DNA from 2 places in the Oxobacter pfennigii genome. Region 1 is predicted to be linked to the other one. Evidence: riboswitches for the same ligand, from Rfam matches in the RefSeq annotation. Region 1 holds a riboswitch; the other holds the start of a gene.
What was found. Region 1 has a riboswitch for cyclic di-AMP ahead of OXPF_RS19935 (peptidoglycan DD-metalloendopeptidase family protein). Riboswitches for the same ligand answer to the same signal wherever they lie in the genome.

Region 1 (16,298 bases):
AGAAAATATAAAAGAGTTAGGAGTAAAAATCACCGGGTATTTGGATAATACGCAAGGGATAGAGGCAAATGCCGGTGAAGGATTAAAAGAGATAGTTTTAAATTTCAATAAAATAAAAACAATATTTTCGAGCGAATTAGATAATATTCGTCAAATCGAAGAAGAAATTGTAAAATGTGTATTTATATATAGAGATATAATTGAGCAATATAACAATCTTATTTAAATAAAATATTTTCCTTAAAAGGTATTAAATGCCTTATGATAGGCTATCTTCGCAGAAATTTAATAGCCTCTTACTTTACATAAAAAATTTACAACACTTGTTTGAAAATAAATAAAATGTTAAACTATTATGAGGATAGACGACATATTTTTTACTCTATATTTTTGGGAATATAGTGGAATAATTATCTTTTAAGGGGGAAAAATCATTGGTAGGAAGGGTACAAAAGAATGCAGCAAGTCTTTTCATACTGCTTGTAGCCTGCTGTATCATTGGGAGTTTTATCGGATACATATTAGATCCTTATATTCCCGGAATGTTAACAAAGAGTTTCAGTATAGGTGCGGGGCCTATGCTTATAAATCTAAAAGTAGTTACATTTACTTTGGGGTTCAGCATAAGCATAAATTTTTTCTCCGTAATAGGCCTCATTATAGGATTGATTATATTTGTCAAACGTTTCTAAAATATTGGAGGCATTGTAATGAGGATTATCCTTGCATCGAAATCTCCGAGAAGAAAAGAGATATTGCAAAACATCCGGTTAAACTTTGAGGTTGTGGAAAGCAATTATGAAGAGGAAAACAGTTTATCTTTAAGGCCGGAAAAGCTTGTGATGCACCTTGCATATAGGAAAGCTCTTGATGTGGCAGAAAGAATAAGCGATGAAGCATTGGTAATAGGTGCAGATACAATTGTTGTCCATAACGGTATAATCATGGGAAAGCCGAAGGATAATGAAGATTCCTTTGACATGTTAAAAAAGCTGTCGGGAAACTATCATCACGTTTTCAGCGGCATATGCATCATAGATGTAAAAGGAAACAGGCACTCAGTTAACTATGAAAGCACAAAAGTAAAAATAAAGAAATTAACAGATGAAGAGATAATTCAATACATAAGCACCAAAGAGCCTGCAGATAAAGCAGGCAGCTATGGCATACAGGGAATAGGCAGTTTAATTGTTGAAAAGATTGAAGGATGCTATTTTAACGTAATGGGCCTTCCGGTATATAAATTGTCTGTTCTGATGCGTGATTTTGGTGTTAACCTGTTAAAACCGGGAGTTTAGTATGAATAACCAAAGCAAAGCTTTTACTATAAAAGATATGCCAAATCAGGAGAGGCCAAGGGAAAGAATGGCCAAATACGGTCCGGAAGCCTTATCAAATACAGAGCTTCTTGCCATAATATTGAGATCAGGAACAAAAAATGATTCTGCAATGAACCTTGCAAGCAAAATTTTAAAGAATGAACACGGGCTAAAGTTTCTATATGATTCAAGCTTTGAAGAACTGCAAAGCATAAAAGGAATAGGCATTGCAAAAGCATCTCAGATAAAAGCTTCACTTGAATTGGGGAGAAGATTCAAATCCTTTAAGGATATGGATCCTATATATATAAAAACTCCGGAAGACGCAGCTGACCTTGTTATGGAGGATATGCGCTATCTTAAAAAAGAGTTTTTGAAGATTATACTTTTAAATACCAAAAACATGGTCATAAATGTGAAGAGCATTTCCATCGGAAGCCTTAATTCGTCAATAGTTCATCCGAGGGAAATATTTGTGGAAGCCATAAAAGCTTCCTCTGCTTCAGTTATAATATGCCATAATCATCCTTCAGGCGATCCATCCCCCAGCCAGGAGGACATAAACATTACAAGAAGAGTATTCGAGGCTGGTAAAATAATCGGCATCGAATTAGTTGACCATATAATAATAGGCGACGGAAAATATATTAGTCTTAAGGAAAAAAATATTATATAGATACATAGGAAAGGGGACACATCATGTTTGGCTTTTCAAAGGACATGGGAATAGATTTAGGAACAGCAAATACTTTAATATATATAAAAGGGAAGGGAATAGTCATTAGGGAGCCTTCCGTTGTTGCAATTAAAAACGATACTACAAGACAGCCCTTGGCTGTTGGAAATGAAGCAAAGCAAATGATAGGAAGAACTCCGGGAAACATCATTGCAATTCGACCGCTTAAGGACGGTGTTATTGCAGATTTTGATGTGACCCAGACCATGCTTAAATACTTTATTAAAAAGGTGCTTAATAAAGGTACCTTCGTAAGGCCGAGAATAGTTGTATGCTATCCTTCAGGAGTTACACAGGTGGAGAAAAATGCCATAGAACAGGCGACAAGGCAGGCGGGTGCCAAGGAAGTACATCTTCTTCCCGAACCCATGGCTGCTGCAATTGGAGCCGGCCTTCCTGTGGATGAACCTACAGGAAGCATGGTCGTTGATATCGGCGGAGGAACAACGGATGTTGCCGTTATTTCATTAGGCGGAATTGTAACCAGCAAGTCATTGCGTATTGCAGGAGATGAGTTTGATCAGGCCATCGTATCATATGTTAAGCGTGAGTACAGCATCATGATAGGCGAGAGGACTGCAGAGCAGATAAAAATTGAAATAGGTTCAGCTTTCCCTCTGGATTCTGAGAAGACAATGGATATAAGAGGAAGAGATTTGGTTACAGGCCTTCCAAAGACACTAACCATAACATCTTCAGAAATTCGCACAGCCTTAAGCGAGCCGGTTAACGCCATAATCGATGCAATTAAATCGACCTTGGAGAAAACACCTCCCGAGCTTGCAGCCGATATAATGGATAAAGGCATAATGCTGACAGGCGGGGGAGCACTTTTACAAGGCTTTGACAAGCTTATAATGGAAGAGACAGATATGCCGGTGAACATTGCTGAAGATCCCTTGGATTGTGTGGCAATCGGTGCAGGAAAGGCATTGGATAACATAGATAAATTAGGTTCCATGAGTTCTTTGACCCTTTCAAAGAAATATAGATAGGAAGTGGTATACTCATGCGCCGTATTTTGCAGAACAAGTTACTTGTCGTTGTAATTATGTTAAGCGTGGTTTTTATAGTCTTTATAGGAATGACAGCCTCAAGAAGAGACAGGGTAAGTATTTTTGAAGGGGTTGTAGGCAACGTGCTAAACCCGGTGCAGAAATATTTATATAAAGGCGGACAGAGTATAAGCAATATGTTCAGCTTTATCACCAACATTTCAAACATAAAAGAGGAAAATGACAGGCTCGAGGCTGAAAATCTTGAGCTTGAAAATAAAGTGGTTGATTATGAAACGGTAAAGGCTGAAAATGAGAGGCTTCGGGGCATGCTGGATTTCAAAAGTAATTTTGCCCAGTATACATATTTAGGAGCCAATGTAACAGGAAAAGGCACGGGAAACTGGTACGATGTCTTTATAATCGATAAAGGCGCCAATCAGGGGGTTAAAAAGTATTATCCTGTTGTAACCAGCCAGGGACTTGTTGGACAAGTCATGGAAGTAGGCCCTAACTGGTCTAAGGTTTTATCTATTATAGATGAGAAAAGCAGGGTAAGCGGTGCATTGAGCAGAACACAGGACCAGGGGATGATCCAGGGAATTGCCGGCTTTAACGGTGAAAAAAACTGCAGGATGATGTATCTGCCGGCAGACTCCACTGTTGCCGTAGGTGATTATGTGGTCACCTCGGGTATAAGCAAGTATTTTCCTAAAAATATAAAGATTGGTGAAGTAATCGAAGTGGCTGATGACGCAACACAATTTGTTAAATCAGCTGTTGTCAGGCCGTATGTTGATTTTACAAAGCTGGAAGAGGTTTTTGTAATAACTAATGCAATAAGTGAGGATGATTATCCGGTAGAAGAGGAGAATTGATGTGAAAAAATTTGCTATACCGCTTTTACTTTTGATTTTAACAGCGCTTCAAAACAGCCTCTTTGAATATATAAAAGTGTTCGGAGTCAAGCCGAATATAGTTTTGGTTTTCGTTATATGCATTACTTTGATAAAAGGTAATCCCCTGGGGACAATAGTAGGTATTGGGGGAGGTATTCTGGAAGATATTTTCTTTCAGGGTGCCTTTGGTATAAATTCCATATCCTGTATGCTTGCTGCTTTTATTATTGGAAGCGTAGAGGGGAAAATATACAAAGATAATGTCATTGTCCCGGGGTTTTTTGTTTTTGCCGGAACGGTAATAAAAGAGATGATTGTATATCTGTTTTTATATCTCATCAGGACAGAGCTTGATATAATGACAGCTCTTACCAGCAAAATAATTCCCGAGGCAATATACAATACAATTCTGGCATTTCTCTTTTACAGATATATTGTGAAATTCGTAAACAAGATTTTTGCTGAACAAGCCTGGAAATATTAGTTTAAAAGGTGGTCATATGGAGAATAAAAAAGTATTTACAAGATATACTTTTGTAACTATTGCTCTTGTTATAGCCTTTGCAGCCATATTGCTTAGACTGGCGGACATACAGATAGTTCAGGGTGATGATTACAGAAGGCTCGCCCAGGATAAAAGTATAAGAACGGTGGATGATGATGCTCCCAGAGGCAAAATAACTGACAGGAACGGCTTTGAGCTTGCAACAAACAATCAGAGCTATACCATATTTATGATGAAGCCTCAGGATCAGAAGGAAGAGGAAAAACTTATGCTTGTTATCGAGAGGCTTGTTGACATTTTAAATAAAAACAATGAAAAGATAACCGACGACTTTAATATAGCAATTGAACCCTTAGATGGGGGAGAATATAATTTCAAGTTTTATTTTCCCAACAACTATGAGGATGAAGTTAAAAAACAGGAATACATAGATAAGCAATCAGCAAGATGGAAAAAAGACAACGGGATTCCCGACAGCTATGATGCAAAACAGTCCTTTGAATATTTGGTTGAAAAGTATAGTATACTGCCCGTTGAAGAGGAGCATAAGAACATACCCTTTATAAGGCAGATGATGGTTATCCGCCAGATGATTAAAGACAAGGGCTATATGGCATATAAGCCTGTTGAAATTGCGTATGTAAATAGGGATACTGCCTTTGAAATAATGGAAAAAGGCCTTTATCTTCCCGGCGTGGACTATAAATTAAAACCGGTGAGGACTTATCCCTCTGGAGAGCTAGCTTCTCTGGTTTTAGGAAGCTTAAGAAAAATTCCGGCTGAAAAAGCTCAGGAATATAAGGATAAACAATATGACGTAAGTGTGGATTTAATAGGAAGGGACGGAATTGAAGCCTATGCAGAGGATGATTTGAGGGGTGAAAAGGGCGGAAGAACCGTCAAAGTTGATGCTTATGGAAGGATAGTTGAGGAATTGGGTAAAAGGGACCCAATCCCCGGAAACAATATTGTCTTGACCCTTGATAAAAACCTTCAGGCCGTTGCAGAAAATGCCCTTGATGATATAATGCAAAAGCTCAGAAACGGCGAACTGGGGAAGAAGGCGTATCCTTATGCCACCAGAGGGGCAGCTGTAGTTATAGATGTTAAAACAGGAGAAGTACTGGCTATGGCAAGCAGGCCGGGAGGATATAACCCAAACATAATGGCGGTTACCGGAAGCTTTAACGAGGAAGTAAGAAAGATACTAATACCTCAGAATAGCGAGCATCCCGGAGTAGACCCTGAGAGAATAATAAAGCCAATGTTCAATTACGCCACCATGGGAGCAGTGCCTCCGGGTTCCACCTTTAAAATGGTTTCTGCCATAGCAGGATTGGAGACAGGTGAGATAACGCCGTCAACCATAATTAACGATACAGGCCAGTACAGGGTGGTACCTGGTTTTTACGGAAACTGCTGGATATGGAACTACTACCAGTTAGGAGGCCATGGACGTTTAAATGTTACCGATGCCCTTAAGGTTTCCTGCAATTACTTTTTCTTTGAAGTAGGAAGAAGGATAGGCCTTGATAATTTATCAAAATATGCAAAATCCTTTGGACTGGCCAGCGAACCCAGCGGTATAGAAATTTATGAATCCCCGGGAGACGTGGCAAACAAGGAAGCTGTGAGAAAGAGAGCTGAAGCCTATTCATATTTTATAGTATTGAAGGAAATAAGCGAGCCCAATTATGATCCCAAGCTTGGCACCTTCACTCCGACGGATGAGCAAAAAGAATTGATAAAATACATGATTGAAAATAATGACAGAGACAGCGCAAAGCTAAAGGATGCAGGAATTACAAGCTATAAAATGAGAAGCAGAATACTTCAGGCAGTAAGGGATACCTACAATGAGTATTCGAGGGCCGGTTTGGTATTGAATGCCTCCATTGGCCAGGGTGAAAACAGATTTACACCCCTGCAGATTGCAAGTTATATTGCAACAATTGCAAACGGCGGAACAAGATACAGGCCCCACCTTATAAAGGAAATTACAAAGGCTGACGGTACAATAGTAAAAGAAATACAGCCCGAAGTATTATCAAAAATAGAATTTAAGCCGGATACTCTATCGACTATAATAGCCGGTATGGACGCCGTAACCGGTGAAGGCGGTACCGCAGGAGCTATATTTCGTAACTTCCCAGTAAAAACCGCAGGTAAGACAGGTACGGCACAGGCTTCAGGCAGCAGGGATGATTATGCATGGTTCGCAGGCTTTGCTCCCGCAGAAAACCCTGAAATTGCAGTAGCTGTTGTAATTTACGAAAGCGGCGGATACGGCGCTTCCAACGTTGCAAAGGCAATATACGAAGAATACTTCAAATTAAACGCAGCACAGCCGGTAACAAATGAAATACAGACAGCACCGGATAATACACTGCCGGCAGTTAATGTAACCAATTAATTTTTAAACAGCCTTATAAACTACGTGTTTTATAGGGCTGTTTTTATGGTTAAGTTCATCTAGTTTTTAATTAATTATATAAAACCCTATTTTAAGGAGATAAACAAAATTTACAACTTCATGCAGGAATTATAACTTTTGTGAAGAAATTTATTTAGTAGATGCAGCAGTGGAGGTATGCTAATGGAGAACGAGAACGTAGTATTTAAAGGGACAAAGGACGGTGTAATTGTCAAAGTAAAGGGACAATGTGATTTAAATTCTATCGTTAAAGCCATAGGAGTAAAACTTGATAATTCCAAGGATTTTTTCAGAAGCGGGAATATATTTTTGGATATGGATGGTTTTTATGCAGACGAAATAGAAGAAATAGAAATCAAGAAGCGGATTTACGAAAGCTACGGAGTAAAAGTCAAAGAAATTGAAAGAAGCAAGCCAAGGGTTTTTGACGGCATCAATGAAGGAAATACAAAGTTCATCGTAAATACAATACGTTCGGGTCAAAACATTGAGTCTTCCGAGAATATCGTGATTATAGGTGACGTTAATGCCGGTGCCCATATTAAGGCAGCTGGAAATATTATAATCCTTGGTACTTTAAGGGGAGTAGTCCATGCTGGAGCCACCGGAAATGAAAAGGCCATAATTGCTGCATTTTCTTTGCAACCCGTTCAGTTAAGAATAGCGGACTTAATATCAAGGCACCCCGATGGCGAGGTTATTAAACCAAAATGTCCTGAACTGGCATGCGTCAGGGACAGTATGATAATAATCGAACCATATGTTGCCGGTAAATTTATATAGGTACATTAAGATTTTGGAGGGATTTTTATGGGTTTAGCATATGTAGTAACATCCGGAAAAGGCGGGGTAGGCAAAACAACAACCACAGCAAATTTAGGTACAGCTCTTGCAAATATGGGCAAGAAGGTGGTAGTGGTGGATGCCGATACCGGCCTGAGAAACCTTGACGTTGTTATGGGGCTTGAAAACAGGGTGGTATATGACCTTGTGGATGTAGTGGAAGGGCTGTGCAGAGTCAAGCAAGCCTTGATAAGGGACAAGAGGTTTGAAGGTTTGTATCTTCTTCCTACAGCTCAGACAAAGGATAAAACAGCAGTCAAGCCTGACCAGATGAGAAAAATAGTAAAAGAACTTAAGGAAGAATTTGAATTTGTTTTGATTGATTGCCCTGCGGGAATTGAGCGGGGATTTGAAAATGCCATAGCGGGAGCCGACAAAGCAATTGTAGTAACGGTACCCGAGGTTTCTGCCGTAAGAGATGCGGACAGAATCATAGGCCTTTTGGTTTCAAAGGGAATGGAAGCAAAAGAAATCAGGCTTATTATAAACAGGCTTAAGATTGATATGACAAAGCGGGGAGACATGTTAAACATCGAGGATATGGTTGACATACTTGCCATTGAAATGTTAGGTGTAATTCCCGATGATGAAAAGATTATAGTGTCAACAAACAGGGGAGAGCCTGTCGTAACTTATGATAACGCCCCTTCAGGATTGGCATATAGAAACATTGCAAGGAGAATATTAGGAGAAGAGGTTCCTTTTATGAACCTTGAACAGAACAGGAACGTTTTCAAAGGATTTATAAAAAAGATTTTGAATCTTTAATAGGAGGATGATAATGTGGATGTACTAAAAGTTTTTAATAAAGTTGCCAACGCCAGCAAGGATGTTGCAAAAGAAAGATTAAAGCTAATTTTAATACATGACAGATCGAATATACCTCCTCAATTCATCAATATGATAAAGGGAGATCTTATAAAGGTAATATCCGATTATGTTGAAATAGAAGAAGAAAACATAGAAATAACATTGAGCAACGGAGAGGGAAGGAATGAAAATATTTCAGCCCTGACAGCCAACATACCCATAAAAAAAGTGCGAAGCATAGGAAAATAACTTCTGAATTTATAAGGCATTCTATTATATAGGACGCATTAGACAGTTTAATCATGACTTATGAAAATTTGCGTTTTATATAAGAAAATGCCTTTTATTCTGCAGTTCAAGGCTTCAATACTTAATTTTCCACTTCTTAAGTTATAGAAGGGAACACTATTATATGCTATAATTCATATGAATTGTTAAAAGAGGTGTTTTCTGTGCTTATCAATAAGAAAATATTGAGGAATTTTGATTTCGGATTGGTTATAAATATATTACTAATATGTATAATAGGAATTGTTACAATTGCTTCTGCCACTCAGGCCTTCAGTGGAGGCACCAACAGGTATTTCATACAGCAGATTGTATGGGTATTGTTTGGACTTTGTTTGCTGGTTGTAACAACTGCAATAGATTACAATACCTATAGGATGTATCATAAAGTAATATACTTCGGTAATGTTATTATGCTTTTATTAGTTGTATTAGTCGGCAAGGTCACCAACGGTGCCACCAGCTGGTTTGGCATAGGATCCTTTGGTATACAGCCTTCGGAATTTATGAAAATTTCCATGATTATTATGCTGGCAAAAAAAATTGAAGAATTCGAAGATGGAATAAACAACCCCGGAAACCTGTTTAAGCTGTTTTTGTACGCAGCGCTCCCCCTGGGGCTTATTATGCTTCAGCCGGATTTGGGTACTGCTATGGTTCTGGTTTTTATAGTAATAGGCATGCTTTTCATGGCAGGGCTGAATTTGAAGATATTTTTTACAGGGCTGTGTGCGGCGGCAGTATCCGTTCTAGCCGTTTGGTTTTCTCCTGTGCCTATTCTAAAGCCTTATCAGAAGGACAGGCTTTTAGTGTTTTTAAATCCCGAAAACGACCAGTTAGGCTCGGGATATCAAATAGTACAGTCAAAAATAGCCATAGGCTCAGGGCAGTTATTCGGCATGGGCTTTGGAAATGGAATACAAAACGAGGGAGGTTTTTTACCCGAATCCCATACAGACTTTATTTTCTCAGTATTAGGTGAAGAATTCGGATTCATTGGGGCCTTAATCTTAGTGGCATTATATGCTTATCTTATATTCACCTGCTTCAGCAAAGCTAAAATTGCCAAGGATAAATTCGCCCAGATGATTGCCGTAGGCATATCTTCTATGTTTTTGTTCCAGATGTTTCAAAACGTCGGTATGACCATAGGGCTTATGCCCATAACAGGTATAACTTTACCCTTTGTGAGCTATGGCGGAAGCTCCATGTGGACCAGTATGATTTCAATAGGGCTTATTTTAAATATAGGTATGCGAAGGCATAAAATTAACTTTTAGAAATACCATGGGTATAGGAGGCTAAAATTATGAATCTCAAAAAGCCTTCATTATGGATTCTTACAACAGTCGTTATAGTCTTTGTCGTCATAGCCGTATTTTTTATGACAGTACTAATGAAAAAACTGGAACTGCCTGATTCATCAGATGTTATTTCTATGAAGCTGGAGCAGTTTAATGATGGTGAAACCATCGGGGGAACTGTTATAACAGATAAAGAGGATATTGAAACTGTTTTAGCTGCATTCTCAGGTGCAAAAAAGACAATGAGGTATTCTGTTAATGATTATCCAACGGTAAATGATTATCTTATTATAAGGTTTAACTTAAAGGGAACGTCAAGAACCTTGTGCCTGTATAATGAGTGGAATGATTACCTCATTGAAGAACCTTATATCGGAATATATAAATATAAGGGAGATAAGGAAAAAGTTGAAAGTATATATGGGGTGTATACCCGCAATATTGCAGTTGGAAATTTATCAGTCAATTATGATGGAATAATAGCAGTTTCAGGCAATAAACAGGTACCTGTGATTGTATACCAAAGCCCACTGGATGTTTCGCTTTCGGATATCAAGGATACAATTTATTATCTTGGAATTGATACGGGTACCCAGTTCATACCTTTCAGGGTCTTTACAGACGGCCGCGAGCAATTCGGAAGTTATCGCCTATACGATGCCGAAACACTCGAAAGCATCGACTTTCCAGTTACTTCAGGACTGGCTCCTCAAGCATACATATTATCAAAAGCACAAAGTGATCATGCATATATAGTCACACTTGCAATAGGTGAGTGGAACGAGGAGGGCACAGAGGTCATCGGAGACACATTGGTATTTGGTATAAAATTGCTTTAGGAGGTGTTAATTATGAATTCAAGAATAAAATCTGCCATACTGTATGCTGTCTTGGCGGCTGTATGCTATGGGGTGAGTTCTCCTATATCAAAGATATTGTTGGCTGAAATTCCGCCTGCATTTATGGCATCTTTACTATATTTAGGCGCAGGTTTTGGTATATCTGTTATTATTGTTTCGAGAAGTATAAAGCACAAAGAGCAAAATGAGGCCAAGATGACCAAAAAGGAACTGCCCTATATCCTTGGGATGATTACATTGGATATTGCAGCTCCGATTTTGCTTATGTTAGGGCTTACCATGACAACCCCTGCAAACGCATCCCTTTTAAATAATTTTGAAATTGTATCAACGTCCCTGATTGCCTTGCTCGTGTTTAAAGAAGCCATAGGCAAGCGAATGTGGATTGCAATTTCGCTGATTACCATATCCAGCATTATTCTTTCTTTTGAGGATATCAGCAGCTTCTCTTTTTCATTGGGGTCTATTTTTGTGGTTGCTGCCTGCCTGTGCTGGGGTCTTGAAAACAACTGCACGAGGACGCTTTCTTTAAAGGACCCGCTTCAAATTGTTATGGTAAAAGGCTTAGGTTCCGGCTCGGGAGCCCTTATTATCGCTTTAATTACAAGGGAGTTATCCCTAAATATTTTTTATATTGTTTTAGCCCTTGCCCTTGGATTTTTTGCATATGGCTTAAGTATTTATTTTTATATCCTTGCACAAAGGGAGCTTGGCGCGGCACGTACCAGCGCATATTATGCAATTGCCCCGTTTATCGGAGTAGGTCTGTCCTTGGTTGTATATAACCAGCCAATAACTATCTCCTTTGCTGCGGCTTTTGCCATCATGATTTTAGGTTCATATTTTGCCGCAGTGGAACACCATGTTCACCAGCATACTCATGAAGTTGCAGAACATGAACACAGGCACAGCCACACGGACGGCCATCATAATCACACGCATGATTTTTCTGTAAAAGAGCACAGCCATGCTCACAGGCATGAAGCTTTCACTCATGCCCACTCCCATACTCCGGATACACACCATGCACATGTGCATTAAGCATAAAAATTACTTCGAAATTATTATATCATATATATATTTTCAAGGCCTTTAAATTGCCCTTTATTTCATAAAAACCCAAACTTGCCGGGATAAGTACTGTATCACCGGCATTTATTTCTATATAACCATCAAAGTAATTGATAATTCCCCTGCCACTTAAGGACATGTATATATAAAATTTGGAACCGTCGGTCGTATTAGAATAGCTTTTCTTTATATCCATCTCTTCAACGGAAAAGTAGGGGCTGTTAACCAGGGTTTTCATGCAATAGGAACTGCATTCATAAGAAGATAGAACATTTAAATCTTCATTTTCAGAAAAACATATGACATCTAAGGCTCTTTCTATATGAAGCTCTCTTAATTGTCCGTTTTTATCCACCCTGTTCCAGTCATACAGCCTGTATGTCGTATTGCTGTTTTGCTGGATTTCAGCAATGAGTATACCTTCCAGTATGGCATGAACCATACCTGCCGGTATATAAAATATATCCCCGGGTTTTACAGCCACTTCATTTAATATAGGCTCAACATTTCTTTTTTCCAGAGCATTTTTTAAATCTTCTTTTTTGACATTTTTTTTAAGCCCGTAAATAAGCCTGGCACCAGGTTTGGCATCGATGACGTACCACATCTCCGTCTTACCGCTGCCTTCATTATTCATCCTGGCATATTTATCATCGGGATGAACCTGAACGGATAATTTGTCATTGGCATCAATAAGTTTGATAAGAAGGGGAAAGGTATTTTTATGATTTTCAAATATGTCTGTACCTAAAAGCTTGTCTTCGTATTGGTTTATTAAAAAGTCAAGGCCTTGGTTTTGATGCTTTCCGTTTTCTATAATGCTCATACCCTCATCATGGCAGCATACTTCCCAGCTCTCGCCTATACTGCCCTCAGGCAGGCAGCGCTTATAATGCTTTTCTATGTTTCTTCCGCCCCATAGTATGTTCTTATAAACCGGTTTGAATTTAAGTGGATAAAGCATAATAACCTCCAAATAATCGGCAGCATATCTAAATTAATATCATTATAGTTTAAAAATGAAAATTTGTATAATTTATATAAAGATAAATAAAGCAATAAGGCCCAAATTAGCCTTATTGCTTCCATTTCATATAGTATTTTTCAATGTAGGATACGATTATATACATCATATAAGCGGCTATAGACAGGATAATAATACTCATCATGACCATATCCAATTGTGCTACCTGGCCGCCGTATACTATTAAAAATCCGAGCCCTTCCCTTGCTACCAGAAATTCTCCTACTATAACGCCTACCCAGGATAATCCTACATTAATCTTTAGCGTGGAGATTATATTCGGAACACTAGAGGGCAAAATAACTTTATGGAGTATCTGAAGTTTTGTGGCACCAAAAACATACAAAAGCTTTTTTTTATCTTCGTCGACTTCCTGAAAGCCAATGAGTACGCTCATTATTGTAACAACTACCGAGACAAAAATGGCAGTAGTTATAATGGCAGGCTGACCATTGCCAATCCAGAAAATCAATACGGGTATTAAAGCTGTTTTAGGTAAGCTGTTTAAGACAACTAAATAGGGGTCCAATACCTTGCAAATGAATTCTGACCACCATAATATTATGGCGATTGCGGTTCCAAGCAGGGTTCCCGCCACAAAGCCAACGACAGTTTCCATACAAGTCACCCAGATATGGTGAAAAAGGGTCCCTTCATTATAAAGCTTAAAAAGGACTTTCACCATACGCGTAGGCTGGCTTATTAAAAATGGGTCAATCCATTTCATAAGACCTGCAATTTCCCATAGTACTAAGAAAAATATGAGGAGCAGCACTCTTGTAACTGTAATCAGAGTATTTCTGTTATGGATTTTCTTCAAGTAATTCCTGTGTTCTGTTGATATATTATCTTTAGAAGTTAAACCTGAGTATTTATTTAACATGGACATCAAGCTCCTTCCATATGTCGTTGAAATAGTGCCTGAATTCAGGAGCTTCACGGCATTTTATAGGAGTTCTTACTTCACATGTAAGGTTTATGTCGTATATATTTTTTATACTTGCAGGACGCATGGATAATACCACAACTCGGTCTGCCATGGATATCGCTTCTGATAAATCCTGTTTATAGAACCAAAAAATGAGGCATAATGTTAATAATTACCATTGGAATATCAGAATAAGTTTTATATAATAAATTATATGTTCAGCTGAGTCCGGTGGTACCGGAGCGGGGGAGAAACTTAATTGGGGTGTATCTTATTAAAGAGGGCTACTCTATGGCCTAACCCGACAACTAACCTCGTAAGCGGGATAGAGGAGGTTACATATGGACAAAAGAAAAAAGTATGCTATATTGATAGCATGCTTGGCGGTAACGATTATTTCCGTTGTTGTGATACTGTTATCTCAGAATACACAGGATGTTACATCACAACAAAAGATGGAAGTAACTCAGACCGTTGACGATACACAGGTTTTAGCTGCCGCTGATTCTTCACAGGTCAATGAGGAACAAACTAATGAGACTGCACTGGAGAGTACCGAAGAAACAGATGAAGCTGCAGAGAACAGCGAAGAGCCAAAGAAGCCTGAGATTTTAACCTACACTGTAAAATCAGGTGATACACTGGGTGCCATATCAAATGAATATGGCGTGACTGCAAATTCAATAGCAAGTTCCAGTAACATTTCTGTCAACTCAACTTTGAAAATCGGTCAGCAATTAAGGTTCCCGTCAATAAAGGGAATACTTTATAAGATCAAAAGCGGTGATACCCTTTCAAGTATTTCTAAGTTATATGACATAAAATTTGACGATATAGTAAAAACCAATGGTATGGAATCTGCTAATAAATTGAATATCGGTCAGGAGATAATATTGCCGGGCGTAGATCAGGTAAAAACCGTAGTTGTCGCATCAAAAACCGCTGCCGTTGCATCAAGAGGTTCATCAGTCTCCGCTGCAGCCAGCGCAGTTGCTTCAATAAGCATGTGGCCTGTAAGAGGCACGCTGACATCCTTGTTTGGCCCAAGATGGGGTACAACTCACAAAGGAATAGACATAGCAGCGCCCACTGGTACAAATGTAAGTGCGTTTTTAGACGGTAAGGTTGTACATAGCGGATGGGAAGGCGGATACGGTTATCTCGTTATAATTGATCACGGCAACGGACTTAGAAGCTATTATGGACACAACTCCAAATTGTTGGTTAGTGTAGGACAGCAGGTCAGCAAAGGAGATATAATAGCTAAAGTCGGAAGCACGGGAGATTCGACAGGCCCTCATTGCCATTTTGAAATCAGAAAAAATGGCACGGCTGTAAATCCTCTCAATTATTTGAAGTAACATAGGACGCATTTAAATTTGCGGAATCTATTAAAGCACTAATTTTTTAGTGCTTTTTTTATAGTAAAAGCTTTTGGATTTAAGAGGTAAGATAAATGGAAAACTTAATTACTTTTCTATCAAAATACGGTATATTCGGTGTGCTTTTAGCCGCTTTCTTCGAGCCCATAATTTTCCCGCCTCCCGTTGAGATAGTTTTGCTTCCGGTTATGCTTAGCAACCAGGATAAAGCAATATTAATAAGCTTAGTTACAGTTTGTGTCTCATTTATAGGAGGGATGGTCGGGTATAATCTGGGCAAAATTGCAGGAAGGCCATTGATTATAAAGATGTTTGGAAATGATGCACTGAATAAGGTAGAGGAAATATATAATAAATACGGAATTTTTGCAGTCATGACTTCGTCCTTTACACCTATACCTTATGAGGTATATACATTGTCTGCCGGGGCTTTTAGGATGAACTTTTATCGTTATTTGATTGCCACTTGTCTTTGCAGATTGCTAAGATATGTGCCAGAAGGTATACTGATACAGCTCTTTGGCCATGCAATGTCTAAAAAAACTTTTGAATCCGTAACCTTTGTTGCAATAGCCTTGATTGCAGTGTTCATCATATACATAATAATTAAAAGATACGCTAGAAAATAATTTAAGTCTGCCGGTGTCAAAATTGATGCCGGTATTTTTTTTATAAATAAATTCAAAAAATCAAGTAATAGGACAAATTGTCCGATTAATAATTATAATAAGGACAATTTAAGATCCGTTATAGTTAATTTATTGTAGGAGGGATATTAATGAAAACAATCAGGGTTCCTAAATTCGTTAAACCTATTTACAGCGGCAAAGATAAATTAAATGAACTAATACAAAAATATATAGTAATTAAAATATCTGCATTGACAACTACAATAAAAAA
Region 2 (16,298 bases), on a different contig from region 1:
TAACTCTGCCGTTAGTGAGTATTGCTAAATCCTGGAGCATTTCCTTTCTTCTGTCGCCAAAGCCGGGAGCTTTAACGGCAACGCAGGTAAATGTTCCGCGGAGTTTGTTCAATACCAATGTTGAAAGGGCTTCGCCTTCAACATCTTCAGCAACTAGCAGGAGTTTCTTGCCCTGCTGTACAATCTGTTCAAGAACAGGAAGTATTTCCTGTATGTTAGCTATCTTCTTATCGGTAATAAGTATATATGGGTCATCCAATACAGCTTCCATCTTTTCTGTATCAGTTACCATGTAAGCAGAAATATATCCTCTGTCAAACTGCATACCTTCAACAACATCAAGTTCAGTTCCCATGGTCTTGGATTCTTCAACGGTTATAACTCCGTCGTTTCCTACCTTTTCCATAGCATCTGCTATAAGAGTTCCTACGCTTTCATCGGATGCGGATATTGCTGCAACTCTTGCGATATCTTCTTTACCGTTTATAGGCTTGCTTATTTTCTTTATTTCATCAACTGCCACATTAACAGCCATGTTTATTCCTGTTCTGATTTGCATGGGGTTTGAACCGGCTGCCACGTTTTTCAAACCTTCTCTTATAATAGCCTGTGCAAGAAGTGTTGCTGTTGTAGTACCGTCACCGGCAACGTCGTTAGTTTTTGTAGCGACTTCTTTAACAAGCTGAGCCCCCATGTTTTCAAAGGGGTCTTCAAGCTCAATTTCCCTTGCAATTGTAACACCATCATTTGTTATAAGGGGTGCACCGAATTTTTTGTCTAATACAACATTTCTTCCCTTAGGTCCTAAAGTTATCTTTACAGTATCGGCAAGCTTATCAACGCCTTTTTGCAATGAACGTCTTGCGTCTTCGCCAAATTTAATCTGTTTTGCCATTATATTTCCCTCCTATAGAATTATTCTACTACTGCCAATAAATCGTCCTGTTTTAAAATTGTATATTCTACTTCGTCAAACTTAACTTCTGTTCCGGCATATTTTGAGAATATTACTTTATCTCCTACTTTAACCTGCATAGCAACTTCTTTGCCTTCAACTATACCGCCTGGGCCTACTGCAACTACTTCAGCCATCTGGGGTTTTTCTTTGGCAGTACCGGGAAGTACTATTCCGCTCTTTGTTGTTTCTTCGGCTTCAATCTTTTTAATAACAACTCTGTCACCTAATGGTTTAATATTCATTGTAACCCTCCTTATAAATTATGTAAATTTTATTTAAAAATCATTTTGTTAGCACTCACCATACGCGAGTGCTAATTACAATATAATATTAAAAAAAAGGTACAGTATTAGCAAATACTGCATACCTTCTAAAAATGCCCTATTTTCCCATACTTTATTATTTTTTCAATTTATCATAAGAATATACCGTATTCCTTAAATTCTCTTAGTTTTACTATTTTTTAATAATTTTTAATATATTCAAGACCTTGATAATATATCTATTTTTCTAACCTCATCGATGTTTCTGAGGCTGTTTATAAGGTCTTCCACGCCTCTTGTCATCTTTACTGTCTCCATAGAAATCACAATGAGCGCCATACCGTTTATGGGTATGTTTTGATTTATGGTAAGAACATTTGCCTGGCTTTCGGCGATAGTCTCCAATATGTTTGATAAGACTCCGGGAACATGCTGAACATTAAGTGAGAAGGTGACTATTTTTGCCCTTTTGTTTTCATAAAACTCGAAAACGCTGTCCTTGTACTTATAATATGTACTCCTGCTTATATCCACATTTTTGCATGCCGTGTTTATGGACATCTTCATATCCGTTTCCAGAAGCTTTTTTACTTCTACTACTTTTTTGAAAACCTCCGGCAGTACAGAGCCTTCTATTATATAATACTTGAGCTCCATTACATCACTCCCTCATTTTTATCATTCTGTTGTTTATGGTGACAGCTCCTATAATATATTCAAAGTATCTGTTGGACATTTTTTTGTTTAGAAATTTGTTCAAGGCTATGTCGCTTAAATCATAGGAATATACCGATTGCCTGAAGCTGTCCAAACCGGTGCACAGGGGCTCTCTAGTACACAGGATCTCAGGCTGTACAATGCGTCCTTTATATTCGGGGCGGCTTTTTTCGGATTTTACCACATAGCTATTATACCTCTCTTGGCTAAATTTAGAAATAATAGAATTTGCTTCTGTGTCTGTGTCAAATATCTGGTTTAAGTTTCTGCGGAATATATTCGAATACTCTATAAGCCTTTCAATGCTGTCTCTTTGCCAAGGGTTATCCTTGTTGGTATAGGCTTCACAGCTATGAGAAATTATTTTTACAGGAACAATGGAAATATCATCTGCCTGCGAAAGAACATCTGCCTCTATAACTAAAAATTCAGTGTTGTATTTTTCGAAATAGCCCTTGGCCTTTATATCTGCCTGCAGCTTCATTAACACTCTGTCATTTAAGACTATTTCTTCCCTATATATAGAATAAGCCATAGCCGGACTGTCTCCTTTAAAATATCCGGCGGCACACAATTCGTCCCTGCAGATTATCATAATAATGCTTTCACTTGAAAATCTGGGTTCTATTATTACCTTGTCAAAGCTTCTTTCCTTGTAATACTTCATTGAGTTTTGAAGCTGGCTTTCCAAGCTTTCATTATTTATGGAAGGCAAAATCGGCGGAATATATATTATCCATTTGATAATATCTTCTTTTGCTCTTAAAGTATCAACGGTATTTCTCAATTCTGCAAAATCAATTTTGATTTTGTGATCGTGTCTGTCTCTTAAACTCAAAGATTCTTTATAATCATCAAGTTTAATCTCCCGTTCCATCTCCTTTTGTTGCCTGCCTCCACGGTAATAGGTTCCCTGGGATTGGACTGAGACGAGCCCCTTTTCGGGATATCTCAAGGCAGTCAGGCTTCCTCCCATGCTAGCGCCCTGGTCGATATTTATGGTATTATTGACAAAAACCGCCTTGGAAACGGGAGTATGTCCGTAAACTATCATAGGTTTTCCGTAATAATTCGCTGCCCAATCACCTCTTATAGGAAGCCCTTTATCGTCAACTTCCCCCGTCACATCGCCGTACAGTACAAAATCAATTATTTTTTTTGACAGCTTTCCAATCATTTCTTCCTTTATTCCTGCATGGGCTACAACAAGATTGCCATTGTCCAGCATCAAATAAAGAGGAGAATTTTCATATAGCTCCAAAAAATCATTTTTAATTTTCTTTGCTTCGCTTTTTTCAAGCTTTTCGTATTCCTTGACCGTAGTTTCCAATCCATTCTTTATCTGCACCTTGCTGCCTTTTAAGTATCTGTAAAATTTATTGCAGTGATTTCCGGGTATATAAAGGGCATTTCCCGAATTGACCATATTGATGACGGTCCTTATAGTATCCATTGTCCTTGGTCCTCTGTCCACGATATCACCTGCGAATACAACCTTTCTTCCGTCAGGATGGCTGTATTTGAATCCATTTTTTCTGTAACCAAGTTTGTCTAGGAGCATTTCAAGCTCGGTACAGCAGCCGTGAACATCGGAAATTATATCAAACAAAGCTTTATCTTCAGTTTCTATATTATAGGAAACAATTTCATGTTTGAAATCATCGGCATCATTCTCATTCAGTACGATCACTTTGTCAAATCCCTCGTTTTCAACAGATTTTAAAGATTTAAGAAAAGCAGCATATTGTTTTTCTATAACATAACGCGACACCTTTCTTTGTCTTAAATTATTTCTTTCAATGGCAATTTCAGTGGATATATCAAATGCCAAGAGAATAGAATAATAATTATTGTCCTCTGCCAGGTCTAAAAGCTTTCTTCTTGCCTCGTGAGATACTGCCGTCGAGTCTGCAACCACTAATTTTTTAAGGTTCATTCTCTTTTTTATAATGTAATAAAAAAGTTCAAAGGCCTCTTTTGATACTTCCATATTCTCTTCATCATCGGAAACCAGAGCCCTGCATCTGTCAGAAGATACAACTTCAGTATCCTTGAAATTTTTAAGCGCAAAAGTAGACTTACCGCATCCGGCAATGCCGCAAAGCACAATAAGGGAGGTTGCAGGAATCTCAATCTTCATATTGCTCCACCTTTCACATAATACTTACCGTGAATTTCGGCCATTGCCCGGAGTAATTCTAAAATTACAGCTTATATAATAATTCTACGTCAGTTAGGTTAATTTCATCCATATTATATGAACAACATAATTCAAAAATAAAAAATATAAAAGTCTTTTTCGAATATTTTTCTTAAAAAGACACATATTAAGAATAAGCCGAAGTTTAATAAAACACGGGGGAACCAAATTTGGGGTGAATCGCGAAAGCGTAGGTTATGCCTTTACCGAACCCGTCAGCTAACCTCGTAGGCAAAAGGGGGTATACACATGAAAAAAAGAGTATTTTTACTCGTTGTTGCAGTGCTAATCGGATTAGGATCAGGCAGTGCATTTTGCAGGGATTCAAAGGACGATGACAGCACCTTCATCAAAATATTCACGCCATATCATAATATGAAAAGTGTCAATGTTCCTTCTGAAAATTCTTTGTCCGTTACAGCCTTTAAAAGCAATGAATCAAATAATTTCAAGTATGAACTTACAGATGATGAAGTTGAGCTTATTGCGAAGGTTGTATATGCTGAAAGCAAAGGTGAACCCTTCATTGGAAAAATAGCTGTTGCCTCTGTTATAATCAACAGGCTGTCGCATCCTGAATTCCCCAAGACTATTAAAGATGTTATATACGAAAAAAATGCTTTTTCCTGTCTGGATGAAAGGTATATGGATATAAATCCGGATGCTGAATCCTATATGGCAGTGGATGAGGCACTAAGGGGAAATGACCCTACAGATGATGCAATTTTCTATTATAATCCGAAATCTGCGACAAGTACTTGGATGAAAAATGCCACTAAAAATAAACCAACAACAATAGGCAGACATGTGTTCTTCAAATAAAAAACAAAAGCCGTATTAATTTACGGCTTTTGTTTTTTATTACGAAGTAACAAGGTTTCCGGGACCCGCTAGCAATCTTTGATTGCTATTAGCGGGTGGGGTTCTTATTTTTTTTAAAAAGCTATACGCTTATTTCCTTGCCCTTCAAATCCCTGGCATAGTAAAACAAATACTGCTGGGCAAAACCCGCTAATTTTTTAAACTTCTCCTGTCCGAATTTTTCTATTTTAGGCAGGCTGACATCTGGAGCAAGATAAAAATGCTGCATAACCCTTTTTACCCACACATCAACAGGGAAAGCCTCATAATAATACATTGAAAAAAGCAATATGCAGTCAGACACCTTAGGCCCTACCCCGGGAAGCTTCATGAGCTCATTTCTGGCTTCAGCATAAGTAAGGTTTTTCAAATTATATAGGTCTATCTCTTTGTTAATTACCATTTCCACAGTCTTTTTTATATATTTTGCCCGAAAGCCTGTATGGCAGCTTTCAAAATCCTCAACAGATGCATCTTTTAAATCTTGAGGGGAAGGAAAGGAATGATAAGTATTTCCTTTATATACAACAGGCTTTCCCCACTTTTCGGATATTTCTTTTATGGCTCTTTTAATCATGGGTATCCTGTTATTTGCAGATATAATGAATGAAATCAAAGTCTCCCATTCGTCCTGTTTTAAAATTCTTATGCCTTCTCCGAAGCCAATGGCTTCTTTTAGAGTATCATCCTCTGAAAGCTCGTTTTTGATTTTTCCATAATCCCTTCCCATATCGAAATAATCATACCAGAGACCATCAAATTCCTTCTTATCCGTATTATCCAATACAAGGGTTTGTCCATCTTTTTTCACATTAATTACTCTTCCCTGTACGACGCCGGTATAGCTTCCGTCACCTTCTTCATACCACCTGAAGCACTGGCCGCAATCAAATACATGTTTAGGCTCAAAATCCCGAATATTCTCTATGATAACTTTCCCGCCATCTTCCATAATTCTATTGTTCAAAGTAGTTCCACCTCCTTAGCCGATATAAATACATATATATTATTAAAACATAAAACCTGGCCTTACGCCAGGTTTTTAGTTATTTCAACAAAGTTTCAACAGCATTTTTAAAATCATCTCTTGATAAAAGGCCTACTGAGCCCTTTGGAGTTTCACCGCTTTTAAAATAAGCAACCGTAGGTATGCTTCTTATGCCGTATTCCATGGAAGTCTTGGGATTTGCGTCGGTATCAAGCTTGCAGAACTTTACTTTACCTTCGTATTCGGCAGCTACTTCTTCAAAAATCGGTGCAAACATTTTGCAAGGACCGCACCATGTAGCCCAAAAATCCACTACTACCGGAATATTCGATTCCAATACTTCCTGATGAAAACTATCATCTGATAAAACTACAATATTCTTTCCTGCCATATTATCTACCTCCTGAAATTTCTGATATACTCAATAATTTTTAAACCTGCAATTGCTCCCTGGCCTACTGAGACAGATACCTGTTTTATGGTGCCGGCACAATCTCCTGCAGCATACAGGCCCTTTAGATTGGTCTTTTGTTCGTCATCGACTTCTACTGTCCCGTCTTTTATTATAACACCGAGTTTCCTTGCAAAATCAACGGAAGACGCAGTGCCATAAGCAATAAATACAGCATCGAATTTTTCCTCATTACCGTCCTCAAATATAATGCTTTCCAAAAATTCTCCGCCATTTAATGATTTGAGCTTCCCTTCAAAAATCTTTACACCTTCAAAATCTACAGTCTTTTTGTTTCCGTTGGTCAAAAGGGTAATATCTTCAGTGAAATGCTTCATTTCTTCCAATTCGTTTTTGGCATATTCATTATATCCTAAGATAGCTACCTTTTTTCCTTTGTAAAAAAATCCGTCACAGGTGGTGCAATAATGGATACCTTTACCTTCAAACTTATCGATATTTTCAATGATTATGCTTTTCTTTTGCGAACCGGTGGCAAGAAGCACAGCATTTGAATGGTAAGTACCCTTCCCTGTTTTTACTGTATATTTATCGACGTAATCAAATTCCAGAGCTATAACCTGATCCTCTATAATGCCGGTGCCCAGCCTTTTAGCCTGATTTTCACCCTGTTTAAGCAATTCACTTCCGCTTATGCCGTTTTCAAAGCCAAAATAATTATCAATAAGATGGGCTTTTGATAAACTGCCGGCTTCTCCTATTATCAAAGTCTTAAGATTTGCCCTCGAGGTATACAGGGAAGCTGATATCCCCGCCGGGCCTTTTCCGATTATTATTACATCAAATACATCATTCATATGGTATACCCCCTGTAGGTATATTAACATAAAATTATTTCCAAGTCAACATATGGAATTTACTTTTTAACATAAACTTTATGTTGTTTAAAAATAAGGTATGATATAATGAATCCTGCAAGGATTCATTGTGATACGAATTTTACTATGTAAAATTCGCGATATAAAGATTTCAATTGGCACAGTCATTTGAAATCTTTTCATGATATAATTTAATATACCTTGAATGTGTGTTTATATACGGAGGAGACAAAATGTTTGATAATTTTGACGCAGTAATATTTGACATGGACGGTACATTGATTGATTCCATGTGGGTATGGAGGCGGGTAGACGAGGATTTTCTTCAAAAACGCAATATCGAAGTTCCGGTCAATCTTCAAAAAGAAATAGAAGGCAGCAGTTTTCTTGAAACCGCCCAGTATTTCAAAGACAGATTTAATCTTAATGAAAATATTAGTGATATAGTTGCTGAATGGATTTGCCTGGTAAAAAATTATTATGAAAATGTAATTGCATTAAAGCCGGGAGCCTTTGATTTTATTAATATGGTCAAGGAAAACAACTTAAAGATCGGCCTCGCCACTTGCAATTCAAGGGATTTGACCGAAATAATCCTGAAGCGTACCGGCATCGATGTCTTTTTTAATGCGGTAGTTACCGGAAGTGAGGTTACCAAGGATAAGACATGTCCCGATATTTTTCTTGAAGCTGCGGCACAGCTTGATGTGCACCCTTCAAGATGCTTGGTCTTTGAAGATACCCTGTCAGGCGTGCAAGGCGCAAAGAGAGCGGGAATGACTGCCATTGCCGTACATGATGAATTCTCTCATCCCTACAAGGAAGAAATCGCCAGTACCGCCGACAGGTATATAATAGGCTTTACGGAGATATAAAAGCGACATTCTAAAGGCATCTTATTGTGAAGAAGCGACAAGCGAGCATAGATGAAAGGTGATACAACTAAAGTTATGCCTCCGACTTATGCTGAGGCGCGGCGGTTAAAATCAGGAAGATTTTCCGGCCGATAAGCTCTTCACAATAAGGTGCCTGCTTAATAGATGTATTTTTGTTTATTTATTCTTGTTATCGTGTATAACCTGGTCAATTACTATGACCAGAGCCAGCAGAAAACCGTGATTTTCATCATCGTCTATATCCACACCATAGGTATCGGAAAAGGAGAAGAATTTTTTAGAGACTGAAGCAACAACATTTCCGTCTTTGGTTATATTAAACTCAAAGCCAAAGAAATCTCCCTCCACCTTGTATTCTCCCATTGAACTGTCTATATCAAACTTATGAGTCAAAAATGTAAACTTCTTTTTAACCGTAGCACAATGCTTTCCGTATAGGTAAATATTATACTCAGGCAAAAACTTGAAAAGCTTTTGCTCAATATATGACACCTCATTTTCCGAGGTGTCATATATCCTGAGCTTATCACCCAGCGCAAAAACCTTTCCCTTCACGATGAATTTATCGTTTTCCATTTCATCTTTTATAGTAAAATTATCTCCTATACTGAATATTTTCTGCCTTATAAGATATTTCATTTATATTTATTTACTCCTTTATAATTAATATAAACTATGCCTTTTATTTTCTCTCTCTTGAAACTATTTCATCCAGTGCTTCTGCTGCTGCATAAACTATATCCGTACATCTGATTTCATCATTCCTGTACATGGACTTTAACTCTTTGCAATTTACGGATTTCAGCTTCTCATTAAACTTCTGTATCATTTCCTTTGTTAAAGTTTTTATCCTGTCGGACTCATGGGCCTGTTTTTCTACAAACATTACTCCAAGAGCCATAATGGCGCCAGTCAGTGCACCGCAGTCGCCCTCGACAGCCATTCCCCCTCCAAAGCCTGCAGCAATCTTTAATGCTTTTTTATCCATATTTAAATCATACTCCTCGTTTGCCGCATACAAAAGAGTTTCCGCGCAGTTTAGGTCATAGCTCTTGTCATAGTACTTATTCACCATTTCCTTAAGCATTTCAATTCCCCCCATTGTTTATACACTTAATAATATATTAGCATAATGATTTTAACTGGCAAAGCCATTTGAAACCATTATCTCAGATTTATTATGCATGAGGCTGTCGCATTTGAAAACAACGCAAATGAGCATTTGTGAGAGTTCTCTCTAAAGCTCTTGGTGACTCTGCCAAAGATATTACTCAGAATTTTAGATTGTTTGAACGAAGAAAGTTTTATAATTCTTGTATCTTCAAGGCGGGGAAACTTAGAACTTGCAGAACTCAAGCACAGTAAACACAGTGCTTCACCATGATTGCTGCATAATATTTTCATTTGGACTACCAATTGGGCTTGTTAAATAAAATCAGCTTTCACACCAATTATCTTAACATTGATGTGAAAGCTGATCTCTATAAGTTAGATCTTAAAATAATCAACACCGGCTTTAAATATCTTCTGGTCCTTATCTCCAGGGATATTTGTAAAAACATTATAACCTGCTCTCTCGGAATGTCCCATTTTTCCTAATATTCTCCCGTCAGGACTTGTAATACCCTCAATTGCGCATATGGAACCATTGGGATTATAGCTTATATCCATGGTTGGCTTTCCGCTGAAATCCACATACTGAGTAGCAATCTGACCGTTCTTAACCAAGCTGTCAACTACATCCTCCGTTGCCCAGAACCTTCCTTCCCCGTGGGATACGGCAACGGTATGGACATCTCCTGCCTTTACGTTATTAAACCAGGGGGATGCTGTGGAAGCAATCTTGGTTTGAACCATACGTGATATATGCCTTCCCAATGTGTTGAAGGTAAGGGTAGGTGATGTACTGTCAATATCCCTGACTTCGCCGTACGGCACAAGGCCAAGTTTGATTAGAGCCTGGAAACCGTTACATATGCCAATCATCAATCCGTCCCTGTTTTTTAGTAAATTCATGACCGCATCCTTGACTTTAGGATTTCTTAAGGCTGTGGCTATGAATTTCCCCGAACCGTCGGGTTCGTCTCCTCCGCTGAAACCTCCGGGTATTGCTATTATCTGTGAACTTTCAATCCTTTTGCACAACTCATTTAATGTTTCTTCTATATCTTTTGGAGTAAGGTTTTTAACTACGAATATATCGGCTGTTCCCCCTGCTTTTTCAAAGGCCCTTGCAGTATCATACTCGCAATTGGTGCCAGGAAAAACAGGTATGAAAATCCTTGGCTTCATACTGGATACTCTGGGTTTAAGGCTGCTTTTTATATTTGATTCGAAAGTTTCAAGCTTTGTATCCAACGCTTTAGCCTTTGTCGGAAACACCTTTTCCAGTGGCTCCATCCAGGCATTTACAGCCTCGTCTAAATCCAATGCCATATACTTGGCTTTAATACACTTATCTTCAGTTGTATGGCCAAGCAATTTATATTCTACGTCCCTTAAAATTTCATCAAGCTTTTCTTCCTTTGGAATTTCAAGTATTATACTGCCGTAATCCGATGAGAAAAGCTTCTCTTCCTCCATATCCTCTGCAAAATCAAAACCTATGCTGTTTCCAAAGGACATCTTACTGACTGCTTCTGCAATTCCGCCGAGTCTTACTGTATATGAAGATAATACTTTACCTTTATTAATCAGCTCGGTAATCTTTTCAAAATTGAATTCTAAAACTTCAAATACAGGGAGATTATACTCATCTCTTGGGCATGGTATTAAAACAACCTGGCTGCCTTTGCCTTTGAATTCGCCTGAAATTACTTCATCTGTATTTATTAAATTAACAGCAAAAGCAACTAAAGTTGGAGGAACGTTTAAGTCCTTAAAAGTTCCCGACATGCTGTCCTTTCCGCCTATGGCCGGAATGGACAGCTTCATTTGGGTATAATATGAACCTAAGAGAGCTCCTAAGGGCTTCCCCCATTTTTCAGGATCCTTGCCAAGCTTTTCGAAGTATTCCTGAAGGGTTAACCTTATATTTTTGTAGTTTCCGCCTGCTGCCACTATCTTTGTAACGGCTTCGGTTATGGCATATACAGCGCCATGGAATGGGCTCCATTTTGCAAGCTCAGGATTATAGCCATAGCTCATTAATGTTCCGGTTCTTGTTTCTCCTTTTAGTACAGGAATCCTGGCTGCCATAACCTCCATGGGAGTCAGCTGAAATTTTCCGCCAAAGGGCATTAGAACCGTTCCTGCGCCTATGGTGCTGTCAAACCTTTCTACCATTCCCTTCTGGCTGCATACGTTAAGATCCCTTAAATTATCAAGCCATTTTTCCTTCAGGCTTTTTTGCTTTGAATCAAAATTTTCAAGCCTTGCTTTGAAATAATTATTTTCTTCTTTGGGGAGTTTAATATGGGCATTGCTGTATTGCTTTGCACCGTTTGTATTGAGAAAATCCCTGCTTATATCAACTATTTCCTTGCCCCGCCAGGTCATTTTGAGTCTGTTCTTATCCGTTACCTGTGCAACCTCAACGGCTTCCAGATTCTCTCCCCCGGCTAAAGCTATGAACCTTTCAACATCAGCTTGGCTTACGACAACTGCCATACGCTCCTGGGACTCGGATATGGCAAGCTCTGTCCCATCCAGGCCTTCATATTTTTTAGGCACTTTATCCAAATCTATTTCCAGTCCGTCGGCCAATTCACCTATTGCAACAGATACGCCGCCGGCTCCGAAATCATTACATCTTTTAATAAGCTTTGAAACTTCAGGATTTCGAAAAAGCCTCTGTATTTTTCTCTCGGTGGGAGGATTTCCTTTTTGTACCTCTGCGCCGCAGCTTAAAAGGGACTCTTCATCGTGCTCCTTTGAAGACCCTGTAGCGCCGCCGCAGCCGTCACGCCCTGTCCTTCCCCCTAAAAGAATGATTTTGTCTCCCGGAGTCGGACTTAGCCTTACGACATTGCCCTTTGGCGCAGCTCCTATAACCGCTCCTATTTCCATCCTCTTTGCAACAAAATCCGGATGATATACTTCAGAAACCAGGCCCGTTGAAAGCCCTATCTGATTCCCATAAGAGCTGTAGCCTGCCGCAGCGCCGGTGGTTATTTTTCTCTGGGGCAGCTTTCCGCTTAAGGTATCTTCTATCTTTGTTCTTGGGTCACCGCTTCCTGTCACCCTCATTGCCTGATAAACATAAGACCTCCCTGATAACGGGTCTCTTATAGCTCCGCCAAGGCAGGTTGCCGCACCTCCGAAGGGTTCTATTTCTGTTGGGTGATTGTGTGTCTCGTTTTTAAACATTATAAGCCACTCTTCATCTCTGCCGTCAACATCCACATTGACCGCAATACTGCAGGCGTTTATCTCTTCAGATTCATCCAGGTCCTTTAAATATCCCTTTTTTCTTAATTCCTTCATGGATATGGTTGCTAAATCCATGAGGCTTACATCCTTTTCTCTGTCCCCGTATACATATTTTCTGGAAGCCATATAATCAGACAAAACTTTTTCAATTACACTCTTGTATTTGCCTTCTTCAATGGATACTTCCTTTATATTTGTAAGAAATGTGGTATGACGGCAGTGGTCCGACCAATATGTGTCAATGACCCTAATTTCAGTTATGGAAGGGTCCCTCTTTTCAGTGTCTTTAAAGTATTCCTGTACGAATATTAAATCCTCCATGCTCATGGCAAGACCCATAAAAGTCATAAACTCATCTAATTTTTCCTTTGAAAAGCCGGTAAAGCCTTTTAAAACTTCAACATCCTCCGGCTCATTATAGTTCACTTCCAAAGTCTCCGGCTTTTCAAGAGAAGCTTCCCTTGATTCAATGGGATTTATGCAATATGATTTTATTCTGCCAAAATCACTGTCACTTATATCCCCTTCAATCACTATGACCTTTGCTGACAACACTTCAGGCCTTTCTTTTTGAGTAAGTATCTGCACGCACTGGGCGGCGGAGTCGGCTCTCTGGTCATACTGGCCGGGCAGGTATTCTATAGCAAATGCCCGCAAACCTCCCTTTAAGTTCAAAGCTTCATCATATACATCATCCACAGGAGGCTCCGAAAAGATGATATATTTGGATTTTTCATACTCATCATCTGTCATTCCCGAAATATCATAGCGGTTTATAATGCGTATATTATGAAGTCCGGCTATAATCAGGTTTTCTTTGATATCATCGGTTAAATTTTTTGCTTCAACGTCAAATCCCTTTTTCTTTTCCACAAATATTCTTCTGACCTTATCACGCATTTCTTATACCACCTTATATTAAAGATAATTATACACATTAATATTTACAAATAAATTGTAACATATTAATATTAATAAGGATAATTAATAGTACTTATATTTTTAATAAGGAGAATTAATATATGGATATAAATTTTGAACTGTATAAAGTTTTTTATCATGTGGCTAAGCATTTAAGCTTTTCCGAGGCTTCACAGGAATTGTTCATTTCTCAGTCGGCAGTAAGCCAGTCCATAAGCCTTTTAGAAAAAAAGCTTAACTGCAAGCTGCTTTTTCGAAGCACTAAGAAGGTTAGCTTATCCCATGAGGGGAAAATTCTCTTTGAACACATAGAGCAGGGTTATAATTTCATAAAATCGGGGGAGAGGAGCGTTCTTGAAATGCATTCCGTTGTCCAGGGAGATGTGCGAATCGGTGCCAGTGACACCATATGCAAATATTATCTGCTGCCCTATCTGAAAAAGTTTAACAGCCAATACCCCAATGTAAAAATACATATAACCAACAGAACCTCACCTGATTGCATTGAGCTTTTAAGAAAAGGCTATGTTGATTTTGCCGTTATAAACATCCCCAAGAATCCCGAATATGCGGATATGGAAGTCAGGGAGCTTAAGACCATAAATGATGTTTTTATAGCAGGCAAAACCTTTGAACATCTTAAGGGCAAAAAGATAAGCATAAAGGATTTGAAAAGCTACCCTATTTTGGCTCTGGAAAAAAACACTTCCACCCGTGACTTCTTCGATAATTACATAAAGAGCAGCAATATTAAAGTCACTCCTGAAATTGAACTGGGAAGCAATGACTTGCTCATAGAAATGGCAAAAATAGGCTTAGGCATTTCCTTTGTCATGTCATTTTTCATAGAAGAATATATAGAAAAAGGGGATATATTTATTTTGGATATAAAAGAAGAAATACCTTCCCGAAGCTTAGGGGTTATAACTCATAAATCAATCCCCTTGACTGTAGCTTCAAGAAGGTTTATAGATATATTAGGCTAGATTATTCTCTGAATTTATCCAGGGCACGCCCCCCCAGATAATTAAACTTTTTACCTTGAAATGTATTCAGTTCATTCATTTTGTCTTCAATATAATCCTTGATTTTCCACCAGCTGGTGTTCCAGTTGGCAAAAAGTGAATCAGCTTCGGGGACTCTTCCCACAAGCCTTTGTATTACTATATCCGGTGAAAGGTATTCTAAAAAGGTCACCACTCTATTTATATATTCCTCCATGGATATGGGTGAAATTTCGCCATTCTGATACAGGTCCCCTAGGGCTGTCTCCTTTACAATATAAAGAGAGTGAATTTTAACATGGTCTACTCCTATTGAGGATAATATTTTAGCACACTCCACTACATCATCCATGTTATCCCAGGGAAAATCTAAAATGACATGGACGCATAATTCAAAACCGTACTTTTTAACTCTCAATGCCCCATCTAGAAATTCCGCCAATGTGTGGCCTCTGTTTATTTTCATAAGAGTATGATAATTTACAGTCTGGAGGCCTAACTCAATGCTGATATTCTTGTTTTTTTCTCTGCTTACATCATAAAGAAACTCAAGGTAACTATCGTTTATGCAATCCGGCCGGGTTGAAACGGAAATTTCCACCACATCCTCCATACATGCTTCCTTTATGTATTCCTTGAAATTCAAAAGAGGCATATAAGTATTGGAGTAGTTTTGAAAATAAGCAATGAATTTTTCCGCCTTGTACTTTTGACGAATATAATCCATATTTTTTTGAAGCTGCTCTTTTACGCTTAAAGAGTTAGGCAGGCTTTCAAAGCCCGCACCCTTTTCCCCGCAAAAAATACACCCTCCCAAGCCAATGCTGCCATCCCTGTTGGGGCATGTACACGACACATTAATAGGAAGCTTATAAACCTTACAGCCGTATTTTTTATTAAGATATCCCGAATAGGAATTATACCTTTCTTCCTCCACGTGTATCATCCTTTAATCTATTGTATCCTTTGCCGGCATTATATATATGTCTGCAAATTCCAATTTTCTCTTAAGTTCGTTAACTATTGTGTTGCTGCGCCCGTCCGGGGGCTCTCCAAGGACAACATTGGTAATCTTGTTTTCCTTTGCAAATTGTATTATCGTCTTTATAACATCATCAGATCTTAATACCGTAAGGTCGGCTCCTGCTGATTTTGATATGCTGAAAAGATATTCCAATGCATCCGCTTCGCTAATATTTCCGAGAAAATTTGCTCCGCTGGCTGCAACGTGAATTACCAATAATTCCCCCTCAATCTCATCTCTTATATTTGCCCCTTTTCTTATAAGCCTCTCACATGTCTTTTGCACAGTTACGCATACTAAAACCTTTTTTACACTGCCCATGTTAACGGCCCCTTTCAAAACTGCAGATATAAACTCGTATATGTTTTTAAACTTAAAGATTTTTTTGACCACCGCTTTATCAAGCTATTATATAATATGCCAAATAACAAATTTTATCAATAGACCTATAAATATATAATACTTAATTAATAATTGATTAATTCATGCACACAATTTTATTTTTGATAATATATTATGAATGGATGATAGCACATAGCCGATGGCATTCATAATATATTATTACACAATAAAAATGGAGCGTGCCTATCTTATGGTTAATAATATTAAGCTCATTAATATGATTCAAAAGTTCATTATTGAAGAATCCACCGACAGCTTGTTTTATAAAAAACTGTCCGAAAATGCTCCAAACGATCTTGCAAAGGAAATACTGACGGGATTGAGCATTGACGAAGAAAGCCATGCCGAAAGCTTGAAAAAAGCTTATTGCTATCTGACAGGCTCAGCCTTTATTATGCCTGCC

Region 2: it holds a riboswitch for cyclic di-AMP, as region 1 does, so the genes downstream of both, OXPF_RS01815 (cell wall hydrolase) here and OXPF_RS19935 (peptidoglycan DD-metalloendopeptidase family protein) in region 1, are expected to answer to the same signal.

Annotation. Positions count from the first base shown of each region.
Region 1 is NZ_LKET01000068.1:97,940-114,237, reverse strand. Features, by position in the region: gene OXPF_RS20015 (SPOR domain-containing protein) at 1-226, shown strand, start outside; gene OXPF_RS20010 (DUF4321 domain-containing protein) at 435-692, shown strand; gene OXPF_RS20005 (Maf family protein) at 711-1,298, shown strand; gene radC (RadC family protein) at 1,300-1,995, shown strand; gene OXPF_RS19995 (rod shape-determining protein) at 2,019-3,050, shown strand; gene mreC (rod shape-determining protein MreC) at 3,077-3,928, shown strand; gene mreD (rod shape-determining protein MreD) at 3,930-4,433, shown strand; gene OXPF_RS19980 (penicillin-binding transpeptidase domain-containing protein) at 4,450-6,867, shown strand; gene OXPF_RS19975 (septum site-determining protein MinC) at 7,051-7,671, shown strand; gene minD (septum site-determining protein MinD) at 7,699-8,499, shown strand; gene minE (cell division topological specificity factor MinE) at 8,515-8,790, shown strand; gene rodA (rod shape-determining protein RodA) at 9,015-10,109, shown strand; gene OXPF_RS19955 (DUF5301 domain-containing protein) at 10,139-10,972, shown strand; gene OXPF_RS19950 (DMT family transporter) at 10,985-12,034, shown strand; gene OXPF_RS19945 (type I phosphomannose isomerase catalytic subunit) at 12,063-13,028, opposite strand; gene OXPF_RS19940 (ABC transporter permease) at 13,141-13,971, opposite strand; partial or broken gene OXPF_RS21980 (spermidine/putrescine ABC transporter ATP-binding protein) at 13,961-14,149, opposite strand; cyclic di-AMP (ydaO/yuaA leader) riboswitch at 14,227-14,354, shown strand; gene OXPF_RS19935 (peptidoglycan DD-metalloendopeptidase family protein) at 14,358-15,377, shown strand; gene OXPF_RS19930 (YqaA family protein) at 15,473-16,027, shown strand; gene OXPF_RS22705 (hypothetical protein) at 16,177-16,298, shown strand, end outside.
Region 2 is NZ_LKET01000016.1:21,972-38,269, reverse strand. Features, by position in the region: gene groL (chaperonin GroEL) at 1-895, opposite strand, end outside; gene groES (co-chaperone GroES) at 916-1,200, opposite strand; gene OXPF_RS01825 (ACT domain-containing protein) at 1,441-1,878, opposite strand; gene OXPF_RS01820 (AAA family ATPase) at 1,883-4,078, opposite strand; cyclic di-AMP (ydaO/yuaA leader) riboswitch at 4,265-4,387, shown strand; gene OXPF_RS01815 (cell wall hydrolase) at 4,388-4,960, shown strand; gene OXPF_RS01810 (DNA-3-methyladenine glycosylase family protein) at 5,082-5,951, opposite strand; gene trxA (thioredoxin) at 6,046-6,378, opposite strand; gene OXPF_RS01800 (NAD(P)/FAD-dependent oxidoreductase) at 6,384-7,256, opposite strand; gene OXPF_RS01795 (HAD family hydrolase) at 7,511-8,152, shown strand; gene OXPF_RS01790 (LURP-one-related/scramblase family protein) at 8,330-8,812, opposite strand; gene OXPF_RS01785 (C-GCAxxG-C-C family (seleno)protein) at 8,856-9,260, opposite strand; gene OXPF_RS01780 (phosphoribosylformylglycinamidine synthase) at 9,662-13,444, opposite strand; gene OXPF_RS01775 (LysR family transcriptional regulator) at 13,567-14,451, shown strand; gene mnmL (tRNA modification radical SAM protein MnmL/YtqA) at 14,453-15,415, opposite strand; gene OXPF_RS01765 (adenine nucleotide alpha hydrolase family protein) at 15,419-15,814, opposite strand; gene OXPF_RS01760 (ferritin family protein) at 16,086-16,298, shown strand, end outside.